Regions from separate parts of the Pseudomonas sp. ABC1 genome, predicted to be linked through region 1. Evidence: riboswitches for the same ligand, from Rfam matches in the RefSeq annotation. Region 1 holds a riboswitch; each other region holds the start of a gene.

The links. A riboswitch is a leader RNA that binds a small molecule or an ion and turns the genes downstream of it on or off. The one in region 1 is predicted to bind cobalamin.
Region 2: another riboswitch for cobalamin. It lies ahead of HW090_RS06110 (TonB-dependent receptor); the one in region 1 lies ahead of HW090_RS02550 (class I SAM-dependent methyltransferase).
Region 3: another riboswitch for cobalamin. It lies ahead of HW090_RS10445 (ABC transporter substrate-binding protein); the one in region 1 lies ahead of HW090_RS02550 (class I SAM-dependent methyltransferase).

Annotation. Positions count from the first base shown of each region.
Region 1 is NZ_CP058349.1:632,178-638,014, forward strand. Features, by position in the region: gene ercA (alcohol dehydrogenase-like regulatory protein ErcA) at 1-1,018, opposite strand, end outside; cobalamin riboswitch at 1,715-1,923, shown strand; gene HW090_RS02550 (class I SAM-dependent methyltransferase) at 2,035-2,811, shown strand; gene HW090_RS02555 (TonB-dependent receptor) at 2,841-4,976, shown strand; gene HW090_RS02560 (ABC transporter substrate-binding protein) at 4,976-5,837, shown strand, end outside.
Region 2 is NZ_CP058349.1:1,388,409-1,394,245, forward strand. Features, by position in the region: gene rapA (RNA polymerase-associated protein RapA) at 1-2,286, shown strand, start outside; cobalamin riboswitch at 2,335-2,536, shown strand; gene HW090_RS06110 (TonB-dependent receptor) at 2,629-4,542, shown strand; gene HW090_RS06115 (AI-2E family transporter) at 4,652-5,656, opposite strand; gene HW090_RS06120 (cobalamin-binding protein) at 5,820-5,837, opposite strand, start outside.
Region 3 is NZ_CP058349.1:2,364,057-2,369,893, forward strand. Features, by position in the region: gene HW090_RS10440 (iron ABC transporter permease) at 1-828, opposite strand, end outside; gene HW090_RS10445 (ABC transporter substrate-binding protein) at 825-1,841, opposite strand; cobalamin riboswitch at 1,976-2,215, opposite strand; gene exbB (tonB-system energizer ExbB) at 2,493-3,521, shown strand; gene exbD (TonB system transport protein ExbD) at 3,524-3,952, shown strand; gene HW090_RS10460 (energy transducer TonB) at 3,949-4,740, shown strand; gene HW090_RS10465 (hydrogen peroxide-inducible genes activator) at 4,837-5,754, shown strand; gene recG (ATP-dependent DNA helicase RecG) at 5,759-5,837, shown strand, end outside.

The sequences.
Region 1 (5,837 bases):
AACCCACGGACTGCTTGAACTCGATCAGGTGCTGGACCAGGCGATTGCGGATCTGCACGTGGGTCAGGCCGCGCACGTCGATGCCGAAGGTTTCCGCCACCACCTTGAAGCGCTCCGGTGCCGCTTTGTAGTTGAAGGCCACCACATGCTCCACCAGCGAGGCGTTGCACAGCCCGTGCGGCAGGTCGAGATAGCCGCCCAGGCTGTGGGACATGGCATGCACGGCGCCGAGAATGGCATTGGAGAACGCCAGGCCGGCCTGCATGCTGCCCAGCATGATCTTCTCGCGCAGGGCGATGTCCTGCGGGTTGGCGATCATCTGCACCAGGTTGCCATTGATCAGCCGCATGGCCTCCAGCGCGTGGGGGTCGGTCAGCGGGCCGTGCCCGGTGGAAACGAATGCCTCGATGGCATGCACCAACGCGTCGATCCCGGTACAGGCGGCCAGGAACGGGTCCATGCTGAGCGTGGTTTCCGGATCGATCAGCGACACATCGGGCACCGCGGCCTTGCTGACGATGGAGAACTTCATCTGCTCTTGCTGGTTGGAGATGATCACGAACTGCGACACGTCCGCCGAGGTGCCCGCCGTGGTCGGGATGAGGATGAGCGGCGGACTGGGCACACGCAGCGTGTCCACACCTTCAAACTCGGTGATCGGCCGCCCATGGGCGACGGCGATGCCGATACCCTTGGCGCAATCCATCGGGCTGCCGCCACCGACCGCGACGATGGCGTCGCACCCTTCGCTGCGATACACCTCGCTGCCATGCATGACTTCATGGGTACGCGGGTTGGGTGAAACATCGGTGAACAGGCAATGGGCGATGTTCTGCCGCTCCAGGCTGGCCTGTACGTCCGCCACCCAGCCCGCCGCGACGACGCCGGGGTCGGACACTAGGAACACCTTGCGCGCGCCGAAATTGGCCGCGCAATTGCCCACGCTGTGGCGGCAACCGGCACCGAAAATGATTTCCGGAGAAACAAATTTGCGCTGCAAGCTGATGTCCGGGCTCATGTAACGCTCTTTATTATTTTGTAACGGTCGGCACAGCCTACTGCATTGCTCAACCATTGCAATGCATACCAAGGTTGTGTCCGGACGACCACTTCCCCCCTTGCCTGGCGCCTCCGTTCCGGGCAGCGCTCCGGCATGATCGAACGGACGCACCGCCATGGTTCGCTTGCGCAAGCCCTACCCTGTGGTTATAGTCCTGCGCCGCGACGATCCGGCCGAGAATGCAACACGTTCCCGAATGAAGTTTCGAGAACGGAAGGCCGCCGGATGTTGCAACCGCTTGCCCGAGTGGTGAAATGGTAGACACAGGGGACTTGAACATTTGAGCCCTCAAGGGGAAACCCCTGAGGTGAAGCCCGTCAAACTCGGCGAACGCCCTGGATATCACGGTATCCGAGCCAACGCCGAGCCAAGCCCGGTCCCGCGACCGGGAAGGTGTAGAGAGCAGACGGCGGGCACCTACGGCTGAATGATGGCTAGGGTGAAGGCGTGCTCCAGACCACGAACGCAGCGTTCCAACGGACGCGACGGCGGCGAAAGTCGAAGTGGTAAGAAAATCCCCCGCTGCAAGGCGTGCCGGTTCGAGTCCGGCCTCGGGTACCAGTTAAAAGGCCACTTCCGTCCTTGCGGAAGTGGCCTTTCTGCTTTCAGATCCGGCCTGGCACAACCGATTGACGTAACCGGCCGGCGATGTTCAGATGCCCGACTGTTTCAGGTGTCCCATGTCTTGCGGCATGGGGTTAAACGGGAAGCCGGTGCGTCATCTGCATTGACCAGTCCGGCGCTGCCCCCGCAACGGTAAGCGAGCGAAACATTCGACAGACCACTGTGCCAGCCGGCATGGGAAGGTGAATGTTCCATGCCCCTCGCAAGCCCGGAGACCGGCCTGATTCCAACGAACGGCAACCCGCGGTGGGCGGGCGCAGACCGATGGGCAGGCCATTCCCCGCACCGCCCACCCTTGCGCACATCCCCTGCCCGGCTGCCAGGCCCCATCCTGTGCAACTGGAATCACGATGCCCACGCCATCCCCTGCTGCGCCGCCTGCCACCTCGGTCTGGAGTGACCGCGAGGCCGCCTTCTATGCCGAACACCTGGCGGCGTCCGACTACCTGTCCACGGTAGGTACAGCCCTGCGCCAGACGTTGGGGCACTGTGGCGACCTGCTCGACATCGGCGCAGGTTCCGGCCTGCTCGGCCAGGCACTGCTGCAAGACAGCGGACGCTGGACAGCCCTGGAACCCAACGCCTACATGCGCACCTGCATCAGCGCTCTCGCAGCCCGAACGCCAGGTATCGAGCTGCGCCTGCATGACAGCCTGTGGCAAGACATCCCCCGTCTTTCGCTGGCGCCCGCCGAGGTGGTGCTGTGCGCCAATATCCCGGTGGCGGACGGCCAGGCACGCCACCTTCTCGAACATGTCCGCCCCCTGGCACGCCGAGCCCTGGCCTGGAACGTGCCGGCCCAGGAAGGCCCGCGCACCTATTGCCTGTCCGGCTTCCTGCCCGCCTCTCTGCACGGCAGCGACACCACCCCCGGCCACCTGCTGGTGCTGGACGACCTCGGCGAACGGCTGCGTCCGGACGCCATTCACTTCACCCACTGGCGCTTTTCGACCGTCTTTCCCCACTACGACGATGCCCTGGCGCATTTCCAGGAAAAGCTCGGCCCCCTGGACAAACAGCGCCTGCGGCACTTGCACGCCCACCTGCGCGAACACTTGCAGGAAGTTCCCGGCGGCTGGCTGGCCAGCGCCCCCAAATGTGCCGCCACGCTGATCTGGCACGCCTGACCACGCGACTCGAAGACAGAGGACACCACATGCCTTACACACGTATCACCCTTGGCAGCCTGCCTCTGCTGTTCGGCATGGCAGGCATTGCCGTGGCGGACAGCAGCCCCGGCATCCTGCAGATGGACTCATCGCTGATCAGCGCGCCGCGCGCCAATGAGTCCCTCAGGGACACCACCTCCACGGTCCAGGTCATCGACAGCGAACAGATCGAGCGCTCGTCGGCACGCAGCCTCACCGACCTGCTGGCCGAGAATGCCGTCGGCTTCTTCAGCGAATGGACGCCGGGGCAGACCTCGATCAACATCCGTGGCGGCTCCACCGACGGCCAGGGCCGCGATTACCGCAGCCAGGTGACGGTACTGGTCAACGGCCGCCGCTCGGGTACGGCGAACATCTCCAAGCTGTCGCCAGCCCAGGTGGCGCGCATCGAGATCATCCGCGGCCCGGCATCGGTGATCTACGGCAGCCAGGCCATCGGTGGAGTGGTCAACATCATCACCCGTGACGGGCGCAACACCAGCGGCAACGGCGCCACCCTGCAAGCCGGCTCCTGGGGGCTGGGCCAGGGCTCGCTGTACAGCAGCGGCATGCTCGGCGCGCTGGACTATTACATCGGCTTCGATGCCGGGCGCCGCAGCGACTACCGCAGCGATGACGGCACCCAGCACAACACCGCCTGGAAACGCCGTGGCGGCCTGCTCGCCCTCGGCTACGACGCCGGCGACGACCAGCGCTTCGAGCTGACCCTGCGCTCCGACGGCATCTACGATGCCGGCTTCCGGGGTTCGCAGTGGGACTACAACAACTACGACAACCGCTACAACCAGTCCATCGAGGCCAACTGGACCGCGCGCGTCGGCGACTGGATGAACTGGGCGGCCCAGGCCTATGCCTTCCGCGACGTCGACGACCTGCACTGGGGCTCGGAACGCCAGAGCAGCGGCGCCGCCGGCTTCAGCAAGGACAACATCGAGCGCAAGCTCAGTGGCTACGGCCTCAGGCTGACGCCCCAGATTCTGCTGGGCCCGAGCACCGACCTGCTGCTAGGCGTCGACCTGGAGAAGAGCAAGCTGCGCAATGAGCGCTTCCGTGTCTCGGTCAGCGGCTCCACCAGCAGCCAGGCCGCGCCTTACGACATCAACTCCGACGACCTCTCCGCCGCCCTCTATGCCGAGCTGATCCAGCGCCTGCTGGACGATCGCCTGACCCTGCGTGGCGGCGCCCGCTACAGCTATGGCCGCTCATCCACCGTGGCCACCGATCACATGCCACTGCTGGAGGAGAAGACCCGCAGCTTCAATGACGTCACCTACAGCCTTGGTGCCGCCTTCCAGGCACTCGACTGGCTGAAACTGCGTGCGGGCGTCTCCACTGGCTTCCGCGCTCCACTGGCCGGCGAACTGGCGGCCGACTTCACTACCACCAGCGGCACCCAGACCCTGGGCAACGCCAGCCTGAAGGCGGAAACCAGCCTGCAGTTCGAAACCGGCCTGACCGTCGCCCACGGCAACCAGTTCTTCGATCTGGCACTGTTCCAGAACCGCATCCGCGACCGCATCACCACCCGACCGCTGAGCAGCACGGTCAGCCAGTACACCAATGGCCAGGGCGATGCGGTGATCCGTGGCCTCGAAGCACAATGGCAATACGACCTGGCCAACGCGCTGGCCCTACAGGGCGAACAGCTACTGCGGCTGAACGCCAGCGGCATCTGGAACTTCGACATGGAAGACCGGGGCGCTTCGAGCACCCTCATCGGCACGCACCGCGACCAGATCCAGCGCATGTACCAGCACCAGGCCAGCCTGGGCCTGATCTATGGCCGGCAGAACGCCTGGGACCTGGGCCTGACGGCCATCCTGCGCGGGCCGATCTTCTACAACACCGAAGAGAAACTGCTGATCCCGGCGGGCGAACCGCATGCCAACTACGTGCACCGCAAAGCGTCGTTCTGGGTCTTCAACCTGCGTGGCAACTACCAGCTGACCCGCGACCTGTCGCTGTTCTCGGGCATCAACAACCTGTTCGATATCGACCGCAGCTCGCTGTTCATCGCCACCGGCAACCACTCCACCAGCGCCGACCCGGCAGCCTCGAACGGCGGCCTGGGCAACAGCAACCCGGGACGCGAGCTGTACCTCGGCGCGCATTACCGCTTCTGATGCCGCGTATCTGGCCGCTGTGGCTGATGCTGCTGAGCGGCATCGCGCTGGCACAGCCCGTCGACAGCCAGGGCTTTCCACGCCTGGTGGTCGACGCGCTGGGTCGCCAGGTGGAAATCCCCGCCAAGCCCCGGCGCATCGTCGCGATCTTTGCCAGTAACGTCGAAATCCTCAACGGCATCGGTGCTGGCGATGCCATCGTCGGTGTCGAGGCCTTCACCCGCTACCCGCCGGAGATCGCAGAGCGCGCCAAGGTCGGCGGTCGCCTGGGGTTCTCCGTGGAAGCGATCGCACGCCTGCGCGCAGACCTTGTGGTGATGACCCCGGCACGCCAGGCCGCGACGCTGGTCGAGCCGCTGCAACGCATCGGCATTCCGGCGCTGGTGCTCGACCATCGCGACCTGAACACGGTCATGGCGAATATCCGCCTGCTCGGCAGCGCCACCGGCAACGAGGCACAGGCCCGGCAACTGCTGGCCAACCTGGATGCGCGTCTGGAAGCGGTACGGGCGCGCCTCGCCGGGCAAGCGCCGGTTCGCGTCTACCTGGAAACCGGCGCCAGCGAGCGTGGCACCTACCTGAGCGTGCGCGACGGCACCTACACCGCCGATATCCTGCGCCTGGCCGGTGGCGAGAATGTCTTCGCGGGCAATGCGCTGAGCCAGGTCGGAGGCGAATCGGTCTTTCGTGCCAACCCCGGGCATATCGTCGTCGCCGGCCCGCCCGAACGCTTGCAGGCACTGCCGCAGCGCCCGGGCTGGGCCAGCATTGGCGCGGTACGCGACAACCGACTCGCGGCACTGCCCAGCGCCCTGCTGCTGATCCCCGGCCCGCGGGTAGTCGAAGGTGTCGAGCAACTGG
Region 2 (5,837 bases), 760 kb from region 1:
GCCGGCCTGGTGATCCATCGCCAGTTGCTCAGCGGCCGGGTTGGCCGGGTGCTGATCCTGGTACCGGAAAACCTGCAGCACCAATGGCTGGTGGAAATGCGCCGGCGCTTCAACCTGGAAGTGGCCCTGTTCGACTCAGAGCGCTTCCTGCAGAGCGATGCCAGCAACCCCTTCGAAGACACACAACTGGCGCTGGTCGCGCTGGAATGGCTGCAGGACGACGAGCAGGCACAGGATGCGCTGTTCGCCGCAGGCTGGGACCTGCTGGTAGTAGACGAGGCCCATCACCTGGTCTGGCACCCCGAAGGCGCCAGCCCGCAGTACCAACTGGTCGAGCAACTGGCCCAGGTCACCCCTGGCGTGCTGCTGCTCACCGCCACGCCGGAACAACTGGGCCTGGACAGCCACTTCGCCCGCCTGCGCCTGCTGGACCCGAACCGCTTCCATGACCTGGAAGCCTTCCGCGCCGAAAGCGCCCATTACCAACCCGTGGCTGAGGCGGTGCAGGAACTGCTCGACCAGGGCCGCCTGAGCGACCAGGCACGGCAGACCATCCTCGACTTCCTCGGCGATGAAGGGCGCAGCCTGCTCGACGCAGTCAACCAGGGCGATGCCGAGGCCGCTCCGCGCCTGGTGCGCGAGCTGCTGGACCGCCACGGCACCGGCCGCCTGCTGTTCCGCAACACCCGTGCCGCCGTGCAAGGCTTCCCGGAGCGCCAGCTGCACCCTTACCCACTGCCCTTCCCCGAGCAATACGCGGCGCAAGCGGACAGCGAACGAGCGGAGCTGTACCCGGAAGTCGCCTTCCAGAGCCAGCAGGGCGAAGCCGAAACGCGCTGGTGGAACTTCGACCCACGGGTCGAGTGGCTGATCGACACGCTCAAGAGCCTGAAGAAACACAAGGTGCTGGTGATCTGCGCCCACGCCGAGACCGCCCTGGACCTGGAAGATGCCCTGCGCGTGCGCTCCGGCATCCCGGCCACGGTCTTCCACGAAGGCATGAGCATCCTCGAACGCGACCGCGCCGCCGCCTACTTCGCCGACGAAGAGTTTGGCGCCCAGGTGCTGATCTGCTCGGAAATCGGCAGCGAGGGGCGCAACTTCCAGTTCGCCCATCACCTGGCCCTGTTCGACCTGCCGGCCCACCCGGACCTGCTGGAGCAGCGGATCGGCCGCCTGGACCGGATCGGCCAGCGCCACACCATCCAGTTGCACGTGCCTTATCTGGAGAGCAGCCCGCATGAGCGACTGTTCCTCTGGTACCACCAGGCCCTGAACGCCTTCATCAACACCTGCCCGACCGGCAACGCCCTGCAACATCGCTTCGGCCCGCAACTGCTGGCCCTGCTCGATGATGCCGAGGCAGCCCCCTTCCAGGCCTTGCTGGAGGAGGCCCGTGGCGAGCGCGAGCGCCTGGAGGCCGAGCTGCATAACGGTCGCGACCGTCTGCTGGAACTGAACTCCGCGGGCGGCGAGAAAGGCGCGGCCCTGGTCGAAGCCATCGAAGAGCAGGACGACCAGTACAGCCTGCCCATCTACATGGAGAGCCTGTTCGACGCCTTCGGCATCGACAGTGAGGACCACTCCGAGAACGCCCTGATCCTGCGCCCCAGCGAGAAGATGCTGGATGCCAGCTTCCCGCTGGGCGACGACGAGGCCGTGACCATCACCTACGACCGCGCCCAGGCGCTGTCGCGCGAAGACATGCAGTTCATCACCTGGGAACACCCGATGGTGCTGGGCGGCATGGACCTGGTGGTATCGGGCTCGATGGGCAACACCGCGGTGGCGCTGCTCAAGAACAAGGCCCTCAAGCCGGGGACCGTGCTGCTGGAGCTGCTGTTCGTCAGTGAAGTGGTCGCACCGCGTGCCCTGCAACTGGCGCGCTTCCTGCCACCGCTGGCGATTCGCTGCCTGCTCGATGCCAATGGCAACGACCTCGCGCCCAAGGTCGCCTTCGACACCATCAACGACCAGTTGGAAAGTGTCCCCCGCGCCAGCGCCAACAAATTCATCCAGGCACAGCGCGACATCCTGGCGCGTCAGATCGCCGTTGCCGAAGGCAAGGTCGCGCCCAGCCACGCCAAGCGCGTCAGCGAAGCACAGCATCGCCTGACGGCCGACCTGGATGAAGAACTGGCACGCCTGATCGCCCTCAAGGCGGTCAACCCGAGCGTACGCGACAGTGAAATCGACGCCCTGCGCAAGCAGCGCGAAGACGGCCTGGCCATGCTGGAAAAAGCCGCGCTGCGCCTGGAGGCGATCCGCGTACTGGTCGCCGGCTGAAGCACTGCCCATCCCTTGCGCACATAAGGTCCAGGCCTTATCGTGCGCACGCTTCAAATCCCTGCAGGTGTGCCCCCTGGGCATTAAACGGGAAGCCGGTGAGCCCCTTGGCAAGGCCGGCGCTGCCCCCGCAACGGTAATCGATCACGACTGACCCTCGGCACCCGCTCATGCGCCACTGCACCCCGGTGTGGGAAGGCGAGCGGATGGATCGAAAGCCCGGAGACCGGCCTGCATGGAACCCACTGGTGTTGCGGAGGGCAGCACCATCAGGCTCCGGCGCGTCCGGGCGCCTGCTCCTGCCCTCCTCAAAAGCATTACGCTCTTTTGAGGATTTACCCGATGAAACTGTCCCGTCTTGCCCTGGCCATCAGCCTGCTGCCCCTCGCAGCGCACGCCGTTGCCGAGGATGATCCACTTGAACTCGCCCCCACGGTCATCACCCGCGCGACCGACCTGAAGAACCCGGCCCCGGCCAGCGTTGCCGTGATCACACGGGAACAGATCGAATCCAGCGCCAGCAACAACCTGCTCGACCTGCTGCGCACCCAGGCCGGCCTGCAGATCCGCGACACCATGGGCGATGGCAACCGTGCCATGCCCAGCCTGCGCGGCTTTGGCGAAAATGCACCGAACAACACCCTGGTGGTGGTCGATGGCCGCCGCCTGAACCAGCCCAGCCTGGCCGGTCCCGATCTCAACAGCGTGCCCCTGGCCAATATCGAGCGCATCGAGATCATCCGAGGCGCCGGCACCGTGCTCTATGGCGACCAGGCCGTGGGCGGGGTGATCAATATCATCACCCGCACGCCGCAGCACAATGAGGCCTATCTGGAGGCCAGTCGCGGCAGCCATGACCTGGAAGCCTATCGCGGGCATGTCAGCCAGCAACTGGGGGCAGGCTTCTCGCTGTATGCCAGTGGCGAGACGCGCAACACCGACAACTACCGCGACCATAACAACGGCAACTACAGCAATGCCTTCGGCCGCCTGCGCTATGACCATGCCAGCGGCCATGCGCTCTACGAATACCAAACCGTCGACGACGAGCTGCTCTACCCCAACGCCATGTCCCGTGCGCAACGCAGCCTCGACCGCAAGTTCAGCAACTCGCAGGCCTGGTTCGACAGCAAGACGCAGGTGCACCGCTTCGCCCTCGAACAGCGCCTGGGCGATATCTGGGGCCTGAACTTCGACTACAGCGAGAGCGACCAGGATGGTGTTGGCAGTTGGGGGCCAGGCTCCGACTACACCCAGGACACCCGCACCAAAACCTTCAGCCCACGCCTGACCGGCCGCTTCGACAATCGCCTGGGCCAGGCCGAGTGGCTGCTGGGCCACGACCATGTCACCAGCGACTACGAGAACCGTGCCTCCTGGAGCGCCACCCTGACCCGCCAGACCCTGCGTGACTGGTACACACAGTTCAGCCAGACGTTCAATGACGAACTGACTGCCACCCTCGGCTACCGCGCCAGTGAAGTCGACGACGACAACCACGGCCTAAACCGCAAGCACCGGGACCGTGAGGGCAGCACCAGCATCGGCCTGAGCTGGCAGATCGACCCGAACCTGCGCACCTTCATCAAGCGTGAAGACGTGCTGCGCTGGGCGAATGTCGACGAGAACGCCTTCACCGCGCCCGAGGTGGTATTCCTCAAGCCGCAGACTGGCGACTCCTGGGAAACCGGCATCGAATGGAAGGACCAGCGCCAGCGCTACCAGGCCACGCTGTATCGCCTGGCCCTGGACAACGAGCTGATGTACGACCCCTTCGCCAACGGCCCCTACGGCCCCGGCTCGGGCGCCAATATCAACCTCGACAAGACCCTGCGCAAAGGCCTCCTGCTGGAAGGCGAGCGCCAGTTGAGCGACGCCCTCAGCGTCGGCGCCCAATATAGCTTCACCGACGCCGAGTACCGGGCTGGCACCTTCCAGGGACAGCAGGTGCCCTGGGTCTCTCGCCACAGCGCCAGTGCCCATGTCGCCTATCAGCTCCTGCCCGGACTCAAGGGCTACCTGGAGACGGTCTACACCGGCAAGCGCTACTACTCCGGGGATGACGCCAACACGCAAGGCCAGGCAGGCAGCTACACCCTGTTCAACGCAGCCCTGCGCTACGACTATCGCCAGTTCAATACGCGCCTGCGCCTGAACAACCTCACCGGCAAGCGTTACGACGGCTTCGCCAGCAAGACCAGTCGCTATCCGGCGGCGGAAGAAGACATCCAGCTCAGCGTCGGCTACCGCTTCTGACAAGAGCCCGTGGGGTGCGCCCAGCGCATCGGGAATCGCACCCGACGCCCTCCACTCTTCGCCCCTCGCCCACTCATGGGAGAGGGGCGGAGAGATGGCCTGTACCCTGTCAGACCCAACCCTGCCCCTTCAACTCACTCTTCAGATAGGCATAGTAGACCGGCGCCGCCACCAGCCCCGCCAGGCCGAATGCCGCCTCGAACACCAGCATCGCCAGCAGCAGTTCCCAGGACTTGGCCTTGATCTGGGCGCCAACGATCCGCGCGTTGAGGAAATACTCGACCTTGTGGATCAACACCAGATACCCCAGGGCCACCAGGGCGATCCAGATGGACAAGGACAGGCCAACGACGAAGATCACCGTATTGGAAATCAGGTTACCCACCACGGGCAGCAGGCCCGCGACGAAGGTCACCAGGATCAGTGTCTTGACCAGCGGAAAGTGCACACCGAACAACGGCAGCACGACCACCAGGAAGACTGCGGTGAACAGCGTGTTGAGCAGCGAAATCTTCACCTGGGCGAAGACAATGTTGCGAAAGGCCATGACGAACAGCCCCACCCGCTCCAGCAGCGCCCCGGCCAGCGGCCTCAGGCTCTCGGGCGCCGGCATGCGCTGCAAGGCGATGACGGCCCCCAGCACCATGCCGATCAACACCGTCACGAACAGGTGCACCGCGCCGCGCCCCAGCAATTGCAGCTCGCTGATATGCCCGCGCAGCCAGTCGTAGAGCGTCTGGCGGATATCATCGACATTGGCCGGGAGATAGGCCACCAGCGAATCGGGCAATTGTGCCCTGGCGCGGTCGATCAGCCCCATCAGCTTGCCCAGCAACTGCCCCGGGTTGCTCACCTCATGCAGGATGAAGGAAAACGCACCGGCGAATATCAGGCCGAGGCCGAGAATGACCACCACGCTCAAGAGCCCCACCGCCAGCACACGCCCAAGATGCCCGGCGAACATATGTTGCAGCAGCGGCGTCAGGCTGTTGATCAGCGCATGTACCAGCAGCCCCGCCATCAGCGCAGGCAGCAACTTGAACGGCAATACCAGCAGCAACGCGACACCGATGATCGCTGCACTGGCAATCTGAAACGCGGAAAATGGCTTCATGGGACCTGCCAAAGAAAAGTGGACTTCACAAGGTCCGCCCGAAAAGCCTCGAACAAAGACAACTGCGTCGAAAATGGTGGGAAAGCACTGCCTTATCCACAGCAAACAGGCATTTCCGCCCGACTCTCGACACGATCTTCTCTCGACACATTCCGCACGGAACCTAACGCATCACATCACA
Region 3 (5,837 bases), 1.7 Mb from region 1:
CAGCCCGACGAAACCGATCGCGCCGACGATGGACACCATCACCGCCGTCGCCAGTGCGGCGATGGCGATCAGCAAGGCCTGTACCCGGCGCACCGGCACGCCGAGGGCCGCCGCCGAGTCGCTGCCGAAGGTGAAGGCATCCAGCGCACGAGCGTGCCAGATGCAGACGAGGGTACAGGCCAGCGCCACCGGCAGGGCCAGGGTCACGTCATGCCAGCGCACGCCGCTGAGGTTGCCCAGCAGCCAGAACATGATGCCGCGTGCCTGTTCGGAGTTGGCCGACTTGGCGATCAGGAAGGCGGTCAGGGCGTTGAACAATTGCGAGCCGGCGATACCGGCCAGGATGATCTGTGCATTGCCGCTCAGAGCGCCGCGTCCGGCTGCTCGCGCCAGCATGGCGACCAGTGCGAAGGCGGCGATGGAGCCGATGAAGGCGCCCAGTGACAGCGACACCGCGCCCGCCCCGATGCCGATGATCGCCACCAGTACCGCGCCGGTCGAGGCGCCGGCGGAGATGCCCAGCAGGTAAGGGTCCGCCAGCGGGTTGCGCAGCAGTGCCTGCAGCACCACGCCGGAGATCGCCAGGCCTGCGCCACAACTGGCGGCCACCAGGGTGCGGGTCAGGCGATAGTTCCAGACGATGCCCTCGTCGATCGGGTCGAGGACGAAGCCCATGCCCAGCAGCTTGTTGCCCAGCACCTGGAACACCACTGCCGGCGGGATGCTGGTTTCACCGATGGCGACGCCACCGATCACCACCACCAGCAACAGTGCCGACACCCAGAGGGTGTGCAGCAGGCAGTGGCGCAGCAGGGGAGCAAGGGTCATTTGGACAGGTCGAGCTCGCCGATGGCCTTGGCCAGTTGCTCGATACCGTCGATGGTGCCGATCGAGGCCTGCATGTCGTTGGCGTCGAGAATCACGATGCGGTCGTTCTTCACTGCATCCATGTGCCGGGTGACCGGGTCGCTCTTGAGGAATTCCAGTTTCTTCAGGTAGTCATCGGCCGGGAAGCGGCGGCGGTCCATGCGGGCGATCACCAGGACGGTCGGGTTGGCCTTGGCGATGGTTTCCCAACCGACGGTCGGCCACTCTTCGTCGGATTCGATGACATTGCGCAGTCCCAGCGTCTTCAGCATGAGGTCGGGCGTGCCTTTGCGGCCCGCGACGTAGGGGTCGATATCGAGGTCGGCGCTGGAGAACCAGAACACGGCGGAAACATCGCCGAGCTTGCGTTGTTCGACACTGTGGCGGGCGTCGTCCAGGCGCTGCTTGAGGTTGGCGACCAAGGCATCGCCGCGGTCACGCACGTCAAAGATGGTCGACAGCTGTTCGACGCTCTTGTAGATCGAGTCCATGCTGAACGGCTGCAGGCGCGTGCCGTCGGCGCCGGTCAGGTTGTCCTTGCCTTCACAATCGGAGGGCAGGATATAGGTGGGCACATTCAGCTCATGGAACTGCTCGCGAGTGCCGACCACGCCCTGTTCGCCGACCATCCATTCGAACTGCACCGGCACCAGGCCGGGGCGCTTGGCGATCACCGATTCGAAGCTCGGGTCGTTGTCGGCCAGGCGCTCGACTTTGTCGTTCTGCGCCTTGTAGGCCGGCTTCACATCGTTGAACCAGAGCGAGGTGCCTGCCAGGCGATTACCAAGGTCCAGTGCATAGAAAATTTCCGTGCCGGCCTGGCCGATGGTCACGGCCCGCTCGGGAGCGGCGCTGAAGGTCAGGGTGTGGCCGCAGTTCTCGATGTTCAGCGGGTACTGGGTCGGCGTGGCGGCCAGTGCCGAGGCGCAGTGGCCAAGCACGGCGCCGGCGAGGACGAGACGGGATAGCAGCATGGGGTTCTCCAGGCGAGCGGATGGCGGTATTCCGGCAGGCGCAAGGAGAAGGGTTCAAGGCGGACGGGACGGATCACGGGTGTGCGTGCCAGGTCCAGCGCCGGCCAAGGCTCTCCCTCCCGGACACCCCGCCGGTCAGTTCGATTCGTGCCGGCAGGTCTCCTGACTGGCGCTTCATTGCATCACCACAGCCTTCCCGGAGCATGCTCCAGTGACATATTTCGCAGTGATGCCAAGTGCCTACAGTTGCGGGGGCAGTTCCATTCGATGGCTGTGACCGGGCGTGCTTGCAATTGCAAGGATGACGCCAGGCCGTCAGGCCACCATGGATTCCCTATTAATTCCTGGTGGAAACCGGCGGGCGCATCTTAATGGATATGTGGCGGGTGCCCTATCCCTATTTGCGAACGAGGTTCGCGGAGCGCTGTAACGGCGCTGTAGTCAGGGCTTCATAAGGTGCATGGGAGTGGTTCGTGCTGCGATTCTGGCTGATTTCCCACCCCCTGTTCAGGTACGCTAATGACTTCGTGAAGGAAAATTAATTTTATTCCTTTAATGAACGATAACTATTTGCGATAATTACCGCTTGCTCTGGCTCGTCGAATCCTATTCGAGCCACTGTCCGTCCCGCTCAGATCAGGTGTGGCCCGCATGAAATCGATCTTCTCCCGCGCCCCGTTCAATAGCGCAGCTCTGCGCATGTTCGTGGCTGTTCTGCTTACGCTGTCACTCGTGCCCGCAAGTCAGGCCGATGAAACGACGCCGGTTGCCGCACCTGCCGCCAATGAGGCACCTGCCGCTTCCTCTGGTGAAGCGCCAGCGGTTGATCCGCTTGCCGCAGGTAGCGTCGCTGCCGCGCAGAATGGCGAGGGCACTGTCGAGGGTGCTGCGGACGTCGATGGCGAGGCTCTTGACGAAACCGGCACCTCTGAAGCTGAAGAGGCCCTGGCAGAAGATGAACTCTCCGCCGGCTTCGCCCATGACCTTTCCCCGTGGGGCATGTACCAAGGCGCGGATATCGTCGTCAAAGCCGTGATGATCGGTCTGGTCATCGCCTCGATCATTACCTGGACCATCTGGGTCGCCAAAGGCCTCGAACTTATTCGTGCCAAGCGCCGTCTGCGCGGCGAAGTCGGTGCCCTGAAGCGCGTCAGCACACTCAAGCAGGCTGCCGACCAGGCGCGTGCCCAGAACAGTTTCAGCACACTGCTGATCGAAGATGCCCAGGAAGAGCTGAACCTTTCCTCCAAGAGCACCGACAAGGATGCCATCAAGGAGCGCGTCAGTTTCCGCCTCGAGCGTCTTGTCGCCGCCAGTGGTCGCAGCATGAGCCAGGGGACTGGCGTGCTGGCGACCATCGGTTCGACGGCTCCATTCGTCGGTCTGTTCGGTACCGTGTGGGGGATCATGAACAGCTTCATCGGCATCGCCAAATCCCAGACCACCAACCTGGCCGTCGTGGCACCCGGTATCGCCGAAGCGCTGTTGGCCACCGCGCTGGGCCTGGTGGCAGCGATCCCCGCCGTGGTCATCTACAACGTATTCGCCCGCTCTATCTCCGGCTACAAGGCGCAGGTCGCCGATGCGTCGGCCCAGGTACTGCTGCTGGTCAGCCGTGACCTGGACCACCAATCTCCCGCTGAGCAGAGTGCGCACCCACACGTTTCCAAGGTGGTCTGAGCATGGGCATGCATTTGAAAGAAGGGGCTGAGGACGACCTTTCCGAAGCCCATGAGATCAACGTAACGCCGTTCATCGACGTGATGCTGGTGCTGCTGATCATCTTCATGGTCGCCGCTCCGTTGGCGACCGTGGATGTGAAGCTCGACCTGCCGGCCTCTACCGCGAAGCCGGCTCCGCGTCCGGACCAGCCGCTTTATCTGAGCATCAAGGAAGACAACAGCCTGTTCCTTGGCAACGATGAAGTGACGCTGGCTACCATGGGCAGCGTACTCGATGCCCAGACCAAGGGTGACAAGGACCAGACGATCTTCGTCCGTGGTGACACCGCGCTGCAGTACGGCCACCTGATGGAAGTCATGGATGGGCTGCGAGCAGCCGGTTACCTGAAGATTGGCCTGGTAGGCCTGGAGACGGTCGGCGCGCCATGAGTAATCAGCCCTATAAACTGTCCATGTGGGCTGGCAGCCTCGTGCTGGTATTGGGGCTGCATATCGGCCTGGCGCTCTGGTCGCTCTACTGGAAGCCGGAAGTCATCGAGGTGGAAATGCCACCTCTGGCCATGATGATCGAGCTGGCGCCGTTGCCTGCGGCTCCGAAGCCTGCGCCGCCGACTCCACCCAAGCCGGTCAAGCCGCCAGAGCCCATCATAGAGCCTGAGCCCGAACCCCTGCCCAAGCTGGCCGAGGCGCCCAAGCCGAAGATCGCTGTGCCGCCGCCGCCCAAGCCAAAGCCGAAGAAGGAGCCGCCCAAACCTCGCCCAGAGGTCAAGCCGGAGCCCAAGAAGGAGATCGAGCCGGAGCAACCGCAGGAGCAGGAGCCCACCGAGGTTTCGCAGTCGCAGCCCAGTTCCGACCGTTTCGACGATCACCTGGCGACGACCGAGCAGGGCGAAAGCGCGCCCATCACCTCGAACTCCGAGCCAACCTGGCAGAGCCGTCTGCTGGCGCACCTGAATCGCTACAAGCGCTATCCGGATGATGCGCGTCGTCGAGGGCAGGAAGGTGTGGTCAGGCTGCGTTTCGTGGTCGATGCCAAGGGCAACGTGCTGTCCTACGAGCTGGTCGGTAATTCCGGCAGCGCATCCCTGAATCGGGCGACCGAGCAGATGATCCGCCGCGCCCAGCCTTTGCCGGCTCCTCCCGAGGAGCTGTTGAAGAACGGTACGCTGGAAGTCCTGGCACCCTTCGTCTACTCCCTGGAGCGGGGACGGCGGTAATGCCCTGGCGGGTTGTGCATCCCCTGCACAACCCGCCCGCTTGGTTTCTCTGGAAGACTGCCGCTATGCTTAGCTGTATCTCAATGGATATTGGCTATGACCCTCACCGAACTCCGCTACATCGTCACCCTCGCCCAGGAACAACACTTCGGGCGGGCGGCAGAGCGCTGTCATGTCAGCCAGCCGACCTTGTCGGTCGGTGTGAAGAAGCTTGAAGACGAGCTTGGCATTCTGATTTTCGAGCGCACCAAAAGCGCGGTGCGGCTGACCCCGGTCGGTGAAGGCATCGTCACCCAGGCGCAAAAAGTGCTGGAGCAGGCCCAGAGCATTCGTGAACTGGCCCAGGTCGGCAAGAATCAGCTGGCCGCGCCCTTGAAGGTTGGTGCGATCTATACGGTCGGCCCGTATATCTTTCCCCACCTGATTCCGCAGTTGCACCGGGTCGCCCCGGACATGCCGCTGTATATCGAGGAAAACTTCACCCATGTGCTGCGTGACAAGCTGCGCACGGGCGAACTCGACGCCATCATCATCGCCTTGCCGTTCCAGGAAGCCGATGTCGTTACACGAACCCTGTATGACGAACCGTTCTATGTGCTGATGCCGGCCGGGCACCCGTGGACGGCCCGCGAAAGTATCGATCCCGAGTTGCTCAACGACCGCAGCCTGTTGCTGCTCGGCGAAGGGCACTGCTTCCGTGATCAGGTGCTGGAATCCTGCCCGACTACTCGCAAGGGTGAGGCGGTCAGCCACACCACAGTGGAGGCCAGCTCGCTGGAGACCATCCGTCATATGGTCGCTTCCGGGTTGGGTGTATCGGTATTGCCGCTGTCCGCCGTGGACAGCCACCACTATGCCCCTGGCGTTCTGGACGTCAGACCGTTCACCTCGCCAGCGCCGTTCCGTACCGTTGCGATTGCCTGGCGCGTCAGCTTCCCGCGTCCGAAGGCCATCGAGATTTTGGCCGACTCGATCCGCCTCTGTTCGGTGAACAAGGGCACGGAGAACGGTTGAGCCGATGACTGCATTGGCCGACATTCCTGTTACGACGCTCAAGGGCGTAGGTGCGGCGCTGGCCGAGAAGCTGGCGCGGGTCG